Prosthecobacter dejongeii: one gene and its partner. The protein of the gene in region 1 interacts with the protein of each later gene in a pairwise test. Links are inferred from orthologs where the notes say so. Each region holds a gene or a part of one and is shown in the gene's direction. Other genes may lie near its edges.

Evidence for each region. The genes of interacting proteins can lie anywhere in the genome.
Region 2: the proteins of ligA (region 1) and leuS interact in binary tests that used the Escherichia coli proteins (3 or more experiments, as listed by UniProt). The link is inferred for Prosthecobacter dejongeii from one-to-one orthologs.

What each region holds. Positions count from the first base shown.
Region 1 is NZ_JACHIF010000004.1:459,628-465,444, reverse strand. Bases 2,756-5,720 are described here. They hold ligA (NAD-dependent DNA ligase LigA), read left to right. Parts: upstream 2,756-3,217; coding sequence 3,218-5,224; downstream 5,225-5,720. Other genes in these bases: HNQ64_RS12450 (DUF6896 domain-containing protein), read left to right, coding at 5,314-5,720; HNQ64_RS12460 (RNA polymerase sigma factor), read right to left, coding at 2,756-3,035. Outside these bases: HNQ64_RS12465 (YfbK domain-containing protein), read right to left, coding at 32-2,458; more of HNQ64_RS12460, read right to left, coding at 2,496-2,755; more of HNQ64_RS12450, read left to right, coding at 5,721-5,727. UniProt on the Escherichia coli protein: DNA ligase that catalyzes the formation of phosphodiester linkages between 5'-phosphoryl and 3'-hydroxyl groups in double-stranded DNA using NAD as a coenzyme and as the energy source for the reaction.
Region 2 is NZ_JACHIF010000011.1:25,528-30,135, reverse strand. What follows is about bases 1,427-4,608. They hold leuS (leucine--tRNA ligase), read left to right. Parts: upstream 1,427-1,807; coding sequence 1,808-4,408; downstream 4,409-4,608. Other genes in these bases: HNQ64_RS20625 (hypothetical protein), read right to left, coding at 4,588-4,608; vccD (Verru_Chthon cassette protein D), read right to left, coding at 1,427-1,462. Outside these bases: vccC (Verru_Chthon cassette protein C), read right to left, coding at 1-45; vccB (Verru_Chthon cassette protein B), read right to left, coding at 42-569; more of vccD, read right to left, coding at 725-1,426.

The sequences.
Region 1 (5,817 bases):
CAACGCTTGTCGAATCAGCCTCCCACAAGGGCTAGCGGCTCACTCCCCTCGCCTTCTCGATGAGTTGGATAAACTCGCCACGGTAACCCAGAGCATCGGTTCCTTTGCCTTCCAGGGCAAGCTGGCGAACTTGGTCCCAGGTGAGCTGGCCAGCATAAGAAGACTGGCGCAGCAGCAGACCAAACCCCGCTACGGCTGTGGTGAACTTGAATTCGCCACTGGCCGTGTCCATTGCCCGGGAATTATCCTTCACTGGCACCTCAATGAGGCTACTGGTGTTGCCTTCAGGTTCTTTGTAGCGCAGCTTCACGGTCAAAGCCTCGTCCGTTGCAGCTGCAGTAGCAGCCATGGGGACTGCGGGAGTGATTGGCTGTTGATACTTCAGCGCATCCACTTGAGGAAGTGTCCCCCCCCCAGGAGGCAGATTCGCAGGCACCAGCTCATACAGCGCGGTGACGCTATGCCCAGCTCCGATTTCCCCAGCGTCCTTGGCGTCGTCATTGAAATCTTCTTTGGCTAACAAACGATTCTCATAACCGATGAGGCGGTAGCTGCGGATAACTGCGGGATTGAACTCCACCTGAATCTTCACATCCTTGGCGATGGTGACCAGCGTGCCGTTCATCTGCTCTACCAGCACCTTGCGGGCCTCGCCCAGGCTGTCAATGTAGGCGTAGTTGCCGTTGCCCTTGTCGGCCAAGGTTTCCATGGTGCGGTCCTTCAGATTGCCCGAGCCATACCCCAACACGCTGAGGAAGACGCCACTGCGGGCTTTCTCGGAGATAAAGGTTTCCAACTCCGTCGGGCTGCTGATGCCCACATTGAAGTCGCCATCCGTGCACAGTACCACGCGGTTCACGCCGCCTTTGATGAAGCCGGCCACGGCCTGCTCATAGGCCAAGCGAATGCCCGCGCTGCCATGGGTGCCACCGCCAGCCTGGAGCCGATCAATTGCAGATACGATCTCGCCTTTATTTTGGCCAGTGGTGGAGGACAAGACCACCTGCGATCCATTGGCATAGGTCACCATAGAGACACGGTCATTTTCGCCAAGTTGCCCGGCCAACATGCGCAGGCTCTGCTGCACAAGCGGCAGTTTGTTTGGCTCCGCCATGGAGCCAGAGACATCCACCAGGAAGACCAAGTTGCTGGGCTGGCGATCCAGGCCGATCTGCTTGCCTTTGATGGCGATGCGAGCCAGCCGATGCTGCGGCTGCCAAGGGCACGCGGCCATCTCCACTTTGACAGCAAAAGGTTCCTTCACCCCTGCCGCCGGGCCCTTTTCATCCATGGGAAAATAATTGATTAACTCCTCAATGCGCACGGCATCGCGTGGTGGCGCACTGTTCTGATTGAGAAAGCGCCGCACATTCGCATACGAGGCCGTGTCCACATCAATAGAAAAGGTGGACAGCGGCTCGCTCTCCACACTCTTGAGCGCGTTTTCGATGATCTGCGTGTAGGACTCTTGGCTGCGACGCATTTGAGTTTCGCCGTCCATAATGTCGGCGTTTCCTGCCATCCCAGATCCTGCGATGAGTGTTACCGAACTTGGAGCGGACCGCACAACGCCTCCCGTGTAGGTCGTGCGGCCTTGGAGGGTCAGAGTGCCTGCACCGGTGATGGTCAAGCTACCGCCATTAACTGTGATATTGCCATTGGCCACTGGAGCCGCAGGTTTAGGTGCTGCGGCGGGGGTGGCTGCGACTTGCCCTGGTGCCACACTAGCGGTTGTCGGGGCTGGGGATTCCCAAGGTTCATTCGCCTGGTTCAGCAAGCGGGCACGCTGCTGATCTTGGGTCGCAGCAAAATATTCCCGTCTTGCCGCTTCTGCATCGACCATTGTTGCCTCGTTCTTCGCCTTCGTTTCAGGCATATTAGAAAACGTCATTGCCGCCTTAGCATCCTTCGCCGCCAGTGTGCTTTCATCTTGCTTCATCAAGGGAGCCGCGTTCGCCTGAAGCTTCCGCATCGATGTCGGCGGGGCTGCAGCCACCACCGGGGCTGGTTCCTCGGGCACAGGACTCGTCCGTGTGATGATGGTCTGATCATCGCCAAGGTTCCCACGAACGGTCGGAGTGATCTCGGCCATCTGGCCTTCGCTCTCCATCTGCTTGCGGATGAACAGGGTCGTGCCCATCACCACGGCGGCAGCGGCAGCCAGATTCATGAAGACATGACGTCTCCAAAACGTCGGCTGTTTCGGTAATGCGGGTTGGGGCGCTTCATTGGGAAACGAAGCCGCAGGGGCATCGGCACGGCTCAGTCGCTCGCGTTGTTCAGGGGTGAAGGCGAGGGAGTCGTCGCCGAGTTCTGCCGTGAGGAAGTCGCAGAAGCCCTTGGTCTGGCTGGCCTGCGTGCTGGCCTCGGCGTCTTCCTGGATGAGGGCCTCGATCTGGGCGCGCTCTTCGGCGCTGAGTTCGTTCAGGGCCCAGGCGGTTATTTGTTCCGGTTTCATGGGGAAAGTGAATTAAAAAATTTAAACAAAGGTTTGGTTAGGCCAGGGCGGATTTCTGTTTGCCCGGTGTGGCGTCTTCCTGGGCTTGCCACTTCAGGCGCAGGGCCAGCACGCCGTGATGAATGAGGTAGCCGACATTGCCGATGCTGGTCTGCATGGCGTCGCTGATCTGTTTGTAATCGAGTCCGGCGATGAATTTGAGGCGGATGGCCTCGCGCTGGCGCAGGGGAAGTTCTTCGATGAAGCCGCGCAGGGCGGCGGCGGTCTCCCGGCTTTCCATTTCTGCTCCGGGCTGGGGGACCTCGGAGGCTTCCAGGTCTAAACTTTGCGTTTCCATGACAATGAGGCGTTGGTGTTTGCGCTGGTGGTCCAGAGCGCGATTTTTACAGACGGTGAAGAGCCAGGGCGCCAGCCGGTCCGGATCCAGCGTGGCGAGGTTTTGGCTCAATTTGATAAACACGTCCTGCACGACATCGCGTGCCTCTTCAGCGTCGTTGGTAAAGCTGTGGGCATACCGCAGCAGCGGCCTCTCATAGCGGCTCAACGTGTCCAGAAACAGGCGGTGGGTGTCGTTCATGGGGTCGTGTTCGCCAGGCATCACGTCAGTGTGAGGGCTTTCTTGGGGCCGGGTGAAATTCTTTTTTCGGCGATTCTCCTCAGACGCCCCGACAAGCCTGAGAGTTCAGCTTTCTGAAAACGAGGAAGTAATACCGAATCTCCCTTTCCCAGGTCGAGCTTTCTCGCTAAAAAAGAGGTCGCATGACTCACGCTGAAGCCGCCGCCCGAGCCGAATCCCTCCGCACCAATCTCCACCGCCACAACCACCTCTATTACGTCGAGGCCCGGCAGGAGATCACCGACCAGGAATTCGATGCCCTCCTGCGCGAACTTCAGGCCATCGAGACGCAGTTTCCCGATCTTCTTACCTCCGACTCTCCCACCCAGCGTGTCGGCGGGGCCCCTATCGAAGGCTTCACCCAGATCCGGCACACCATCCCGATGATGAGCCTGGACAACACCTACTCCGAAGCCGAACTGACCGCCTTCTTTGCCCGCCTGCAAAAAGGCCTGGGTCGCGAAAAGATCGCCTGTGTCATCGAGCCCAAAGTGGACGGCGTGGCCATCAGCATCCGATACGAAAATGGCGTGCTGAAACATGGCATCACCCGTGGCGATGGCCAGACCGGGGACGATGTGACCACCAATCTGAAGACCATCAAAGCCCTGCCCCTGCGCCTGCCGAAAGACGGCCCGCAGACCTTCGAAGTGCGCGGTGAGGTCTTCATGACCAAGGCGAACTTCGCCAAGCTCAATGAAGAACGTGAAGATGCAGGTGAACCCCGCTTTGCCAACCCCCGCAACTCCACGGCAGGCACTCTCAAATTGCTGGACCCAAAAATCGTCGCCAAGCGCCCGCTCGACATCGTTTTTTATGGCCTAGCCGACTCCTGGGGCATGCCCATCGAGGCGCAGACAGAGGTTTATGAACTGCTGAAAAACGCCGGGCTGCGCAAGGCCGATAAAGTCTGGGAAAAGGACAGCGCCGAAGGCCTGCTGGAGGCCATCCATGAACTGGATGCCATGCGCAAGTCCCTGCCCTATGAAACCGACGGTGCCGTGATCAAGGTCAACGCCTTTGCGGATCAGCGCGAACTCGGCTTCACCAGCAAGGCCCCGCGCTGGGCCATCGCCTACAAGTATCAGCCTGAGCAAGCAAAGACAAAGCTCCTCGCCGTGGACATCCAAGTGGGCCGCACCGGGGCCCTCACGCCTGTAGCACGCCTCACCCCTGTCTTCCTCAGCGGCTCCACGGTCACTTACTCCACGCTGCATAACTTCGAGGAGATCGAACGCAAAGATATCCGTATAGGAGATACCGTGGTCATCGAAAAAGCGGGGGAGATCATTCCCGCCGTGGTCATGGTAAAAAAGGATTTACGCACTGGCGACGAGCTCACTATCCCAGTCCCTACTCACTGCCCCATCTGCGGCACCGGAGTGCACAAGGACGAAGAACAGGTCGTCATCCGTTGCCCCAATCCCAAATGTCCAGAGGTGGTGAAACGTCGTTTAGAACATTTTGTTAGCCGTGGAGCCATGGACATCAGCGGCCTCGGCGAATCCGTCGTCGCCCAGTTGGTGGACACACCCTTGAACGGCGTGCCCACCGTGTCAGACGCCGCCGATCTTTATGACCTGAACGAGTTGAAACTCGCCCGCCTGGAGCGCATGGGCACCAAGAGCATTGATAACCTCCTCAAGGCCATCGAAGCCAGTAAACAGCAGGACGCCTGGCGGCTCGTCTTCGGTCTCGGCATCCTCCATGTCGGTGCTGGTGGTGCCCGCAAGCTGCTTGAGCACTTTGGCAGTATTGATGCCATCGCTAAGGCCAGTATTGAAGAACTGACCCAGTGCCCGGACATCGGGGCCATCGTCGCCCCCAGCGTCCATGGCTGGTTTAACAACGAAGATAACAAAGCCCTGCTGGAACGCCTCCGCACCGCTGGTCTCACCTTCGCCCAGCGCACCGTCGAAGCCGCCAGCGATAAGCTCAACGGCAGCACCTGGGTCATCACCGGCACCCTCAGCCAGGACCGCGAAACCATCGCCGACACCATCCGCGCCAACGGTGGCAAGGTCAGCGGCAGCGTCAGTGGCAAGACCACCTACCTCCTGGCTGGAGCCGATGCCGGCAGCAAGCTCGACAAGGCCACCAAGCTAGGCGTGAAGATCCTGAGTGAGGAAGATTTTCGAGGGATGCTGTAAGGAGCCTCGTTGGGATTCAACTGGCACATGCCAGTTGCCAGTGAAAACTCAAAAGAACTCCACGCACGTCCCTGTTGCCCGCTCTAACCATGCACCCCGGTCTAATCCAAGTCATTAGAGCTTTCAGGTCGGCCCAAGATCTCGCGGTGATTACTTTGAACGAGCGTCTTGGTGTTCCCTTACCCAGCTCAAACCTTGAATGGGCAAAGTCCTGCCATCAGATGGAACTTCCAAAGTTGGGAGAGAGCATTGGCATCCAAATTCGTCCACATGGTTATGGAGTCGAAATGAAATTCCCAAGCATCTCCGTTGACTTCGATTGGGGCGAGTTGGGGGAGGGAAACGGATTTGATACCTGGCGTCTGTGGAAGCATTGCAAAGAAAATAGGATCTTCCTGAATTTCATGACTTACGACTTGCTCGAAATTCGCGTCCGAAAGGCCTGGGAAGACTCAGAACTTGTCGGTGACCGTTTACTTTATTATTTACCGGAAGAGCGGTAGTCGGCTCGACATACTAGCCAATCATGATAACCCGTCCACAGTGCGGCACAAAAGCACGCTGGAAAGCTCACACATTGAATTCCTCGCCCC
Region 2 (4,608 bases), on another replicon or contig:
ATGGCTTTGGCCTAACTGAGTATTAGGATGATGGTGTGGGCTCATAGACTTTTAGCCACATGGCCGGTGAAAGTGGAAAACTTCAGGGATGTCATGCTGGAGTCTAAAGTGCCTTCAGGAGGATCTGCGGGGCCTGTGGATGGGCCTGCAATCGGCAGCTCTTGACCTTCAGGATTCAGTGCCACCTGCACGATGACGGTAGCGAGATGAGGTTGTGGGGTGCCTCCAGCCTCCGTGGGAATGGAGGTGGTATTTTGCACCCGAGTCAGGGCGTGATAGATGGCTCCTGCTTCACTTGTTAATTCAGTGCCTTCGTCGTCAAAGTAGCGCCATGGCTTCGTAGCGGGTGCAGCGGTGAGGACTTGGTAGTCTGTCTGCGCAGCTTCATACAACAATCGCTGGCCGATCTGTGAAGTGACCGTGGTATTGAGAGCATCGCGAAAATTCGTTAAACCTGCTGGAATCAGGCCGATCATGAGGGTGATCGTGGAAGCTGCGATGCCGATGGCGACGACGACTTCAACCAATGAGAATCCGAGACGTGACCTGGGGGGGAGGGACGTTTTCATGGGGAGATAGGGGCTGAGGGGTATGGCTTCTGGCCTTTTTCGAAAGAAAGCTAAATATTAGCCTAACAAAAAGTGTATTATTGTTGGGTTTGTCTTTTCCCGCGTCGTGTGCGGCACGCTGGATTACAGTGACGCGGGGCTATGCTGAGCTCAAATCAGGGCCGGTAACTGCGGATGGTGCCGCGCGCCGGTTTGATCTGAACGGTGACGTAGTTAGGCGGTGGTGATTCTTTGACGGATCGAGGATACATCGTCAAAAACCACTGCTGTTGGCTATCTAAGTCCGTGCTACCATCTGGTAGGAAACGAATGCGAAAAGCGCTGTAATCTGTGCCACCATCTGACAGGGGAATTTGCTCATCCCCTGTCTTCCAGTCATTTTTCAGACGGGAATCTGAGATCAGGGTGGAGAGGCTGCTATCTTCACTGATGTGGATAGCCTCGGGCAGGCGGCGTGCTTCGCGCAAGGGTTTCGCTGTAGCATTGTCCTCGTCGAATATGAAGGCTTGTAGAGCATTCACCCCTTGGTCCTCACCAAAGGAGTTTGGGACGTTGGGACGGTAAAGCCGAACTTCCACCACACGATCTTTAGCGATGGCTGTATGGCGGGCTAACCGGAGTTCATCCATAACGGTTTCACCGGCCGAGGTGATCTGATTCGCCACCACCACATCCTGAGCCACATTGGCGGCTAAGGTTAGGAGAATGGTAGAGATGGAAACAACGACGAGAACTTCAATCAGGGTAAAACCAGATCGCCGCTGGCGGGCGTTGTTTAAAGACAGCCTGTGGAGCGAAGCTTCTGTCTCGCTCCTGAGCCGTGAAGGCGGGGAAAATTCACCCGGGGTAGAAGCGGAAATCACTCTTTGGCTGGTGGGATGAGTCGCTCTCATGTATTACTTTGTAAATACACGGACAAATTTGCTCAATATAAAAATGATTTTTGATTGTCTTTTTATGACTTTGTGCGGTTAACAAGAAAGATTTTTCTTATTGAGGCGTGTCATCGGGCTTTACAGCTTCGGTTGCACGGGAAATGGGTTTTGAAAAAGCCAATCTTGTTTTACAAATCTAGTTAGGGGGACGGTGAGACTTGGAGAAAAGTGTTTTTCAGTCGGGACGGTGTCACCATCTTCTCTGGAGGTGGGCGCAGTCTGAGTGCAGCCTGCGTTATCCTGGGGATAGGTAAACTCCTTGGTTGCGAAATGGCCGGGGCACGCCTTCTTGCGCGCCCCTGTATGAGTAGCGAGCAGCGTAAAGCATTTCCTTTTTCTGAGTTTGAGCCGAAGTGGCAGTCCGAGTGGGATGCCAGGCAGGCTTTCCGTACCCCGAATCCTGGGGATGCGGACTTTGATGCTTCCAAGCCGAAGTATTATGTGCTCGACATGTTCCCATATCCCAGCGGTGCGGGCCTGCATGTGGGGCACCCGGAAGGCTATACGGCCACGGACATCATCGGCCGCTATAAAAAGATGACGGGGCATAACGTGCTGCACCCCATGGGCTGGGATGCCTTCGGCCTGCCGGCGGAGCAGTATGCCATCAAGACCGGTCAGCACCCACGCGTGACGACGGAAGCGAATATTGAGGGCTTCCGGGGTCAGTTGAAGCGGCTGGGCTTTGCCTATGACTGGAGCCGCGAGGTGAACACCACCGATCCGGGTTACTTCAAGTGGACGCAGTGGATTTTCACCAAGCTGTACAATAGCTACGTGAATGCCGAAGGCAAAGCTGCGCCCATCAGCGAGCTGGAGGCTCAAGGCCTGAGCCGCACAGAGATTGACGCCCGCCGCCTCGCTTACGTGAGCGAGGCTCCGGTAAACTGGTGCCCGGAGCTGGGCACGGTGCTGGCGAATGAAGAAGTGGTGGATGGCAAGAGTGAGGTGGGTGGCTTCCCGGTGGAGCGTCGCCCCATGCGACAGTGGATGCTGCGCATCACCGCCTTTGCCCAGCGCCTGATCGATGAATTGGACGGCCTGGACTGGCCAGAAAGCATCCGCCTGCTACAGCGCAACTGGATCGGCCGCAGCGAAGGTGCTGAAGTGAAGTTTGCCCTGGTGGGCAGCGAGCAAACAGTGACGGTTTTCACCACACGTCCAGACACGTTGTTTGGTGCGACCTACATGGTCATCGCCCCAGAGCATCCGCTGGTGGAAGTGATTTCGACACCCGAACAGAAGGACGCCGTGGCAGCTTATCAGAAAGCCATCGGTTCCAAGTCCGACCTTGAGCGCACCGAGCTGGCCAAAGATAAGACCGGCGTCTTCACAGGCGGCTTTGCCATCAATCCGGTCAATGGCGAGAAGATCCCCGTCTGGATCGCCGACTACGTCATGATGGGCTACGGCACCGGTGCCATCATGGCCGTGCCTGCGCATGATGAACGGGATTGGGAATTCGCCACGAAGTTCCATCTACCAATCCGTGAAGTCGTTGCCGCTGCTCCGAAGCTGAGCGGAGAAGGAGGGGCCGTCTGTGAGATGGAACCTGCTGCTTGTTTTGCAAATGAAGGATTTGCCGTGAACTCTGGCTTTCTGGATGGCCTGTCCACCGCAGAAGCCAAAAAGAAGATGGCGTCCTGGCTGGAGGAAAAAGGCCTGGGCAAGGGCATGGTGAACTACAAACTGCGTGACTGGCTATTCAGCCGTCAGCGGTATTGGGGCGAACCCTTCCCCATCGTGTGGGAGAATGGCGAGCATCGTTCCATCCCAGAGACGGAGCTGCCGCTGCTGCCGCCGACTTTGGAAGACTTCAAGCCTACTGGCACGCCGGAACCGCCGCTGTCCAAGGCGACGGATTGGGTGAAGTATTCCGAAACGGCGACTCGTGAGCTGAATACGATGCCACAGTGGGCGGGTTCCTGCTGGTACTATCTGCGGTATTGTGATGCGCAGAATAACCAACGATTCGTCAGCGAAGAGGCGGAGAAATACTGGATGGGCGGTGGCAAGCCCGGCGGTGTGGATTTGTACGTGGGCGGCACGGAGCATGCCGTGCTGCATCTGCTGTATGCGCGCTTCTGGCACAAGGTCTTGTTTGACCTGGGCTACGTCAGCACGCCAGAGCCCTTCCAGCGTCTGGTGAACCAGGGCCTCATCATGGGTGAGGACGGGCAGAAGATGTCCAAGAGCCGCGGCAACGTGGTGAACCCGGATGATGTGGTGCGCGAGTATGGCGCGGATGCACTGCGCCTTTATGAGATGTTCATGGGCCCGCTTGAGCAGGTGAAACCGTGGAGTATGAAGGGCGTGGAGGGCGTGTATCGCTTCCTGGCCCGCGTGTGGCGTCTGGTCATGGAACAGAACGCGGAAGGCGTGTGGAGCATCTCCAGCACGCTGCAAGATGTACCTGCGGACAAGGCCGTGACGAAGGTGCTGCACGAGACCATCAAGAAGTGCGGAGAGGACATCGAGAAGCTGAGCTTTAACACCGCGATCGCGCAGATGATGGTGTGCACAAATGCTTTCACGGCAGCCACCGCCAAGCCCGTGCGTGAAATCGTGACTTTCCTGAAGGTGCTGGGCCCCTTTGCCCCGCATCTGGCTGAGGAGCTGAATTCACGCATCGCTGGGGCCTTCCCTGAGGTGGCAGTGAAAGGGCTGCTGAGTGATGAAACCTGGCCAGTTTATGATCCTGCGGCCCTGGTGGAAGACGAAGTCGAAATCGTCTTTCAGGTGAATGGCAAGCTGCGTGACAAAGCTCGCATCGCCATTCAGGCCACCAAGGAAGAGATCGAAAAAATCGCTCTCGCGAGTCCGCGTGTGCAGGAGTTCATGGAAGGTAAACCCGTGCGAAAACTGATCGTGGTGCCAGGTAAGCTGGTTAACATCGTGGTGTAATCCGGATGATTTGTTGAAGCCGTGCTCTTGCCTGGGAGCACGGCTTTTTTGTTTATGAGAGGTGGGACGTTCCGCATCTTGGAAGCTTCGTGTGGGGCGGCAGCTCTTCATGGAGCGCGGGCGTCCCTCCTGCTGTTTTCTGCGTCTCGCGGAAAACCGTTCTGGCGGCTCGTTCCCGCTTAAAGCTGAGTGGTGAGGGG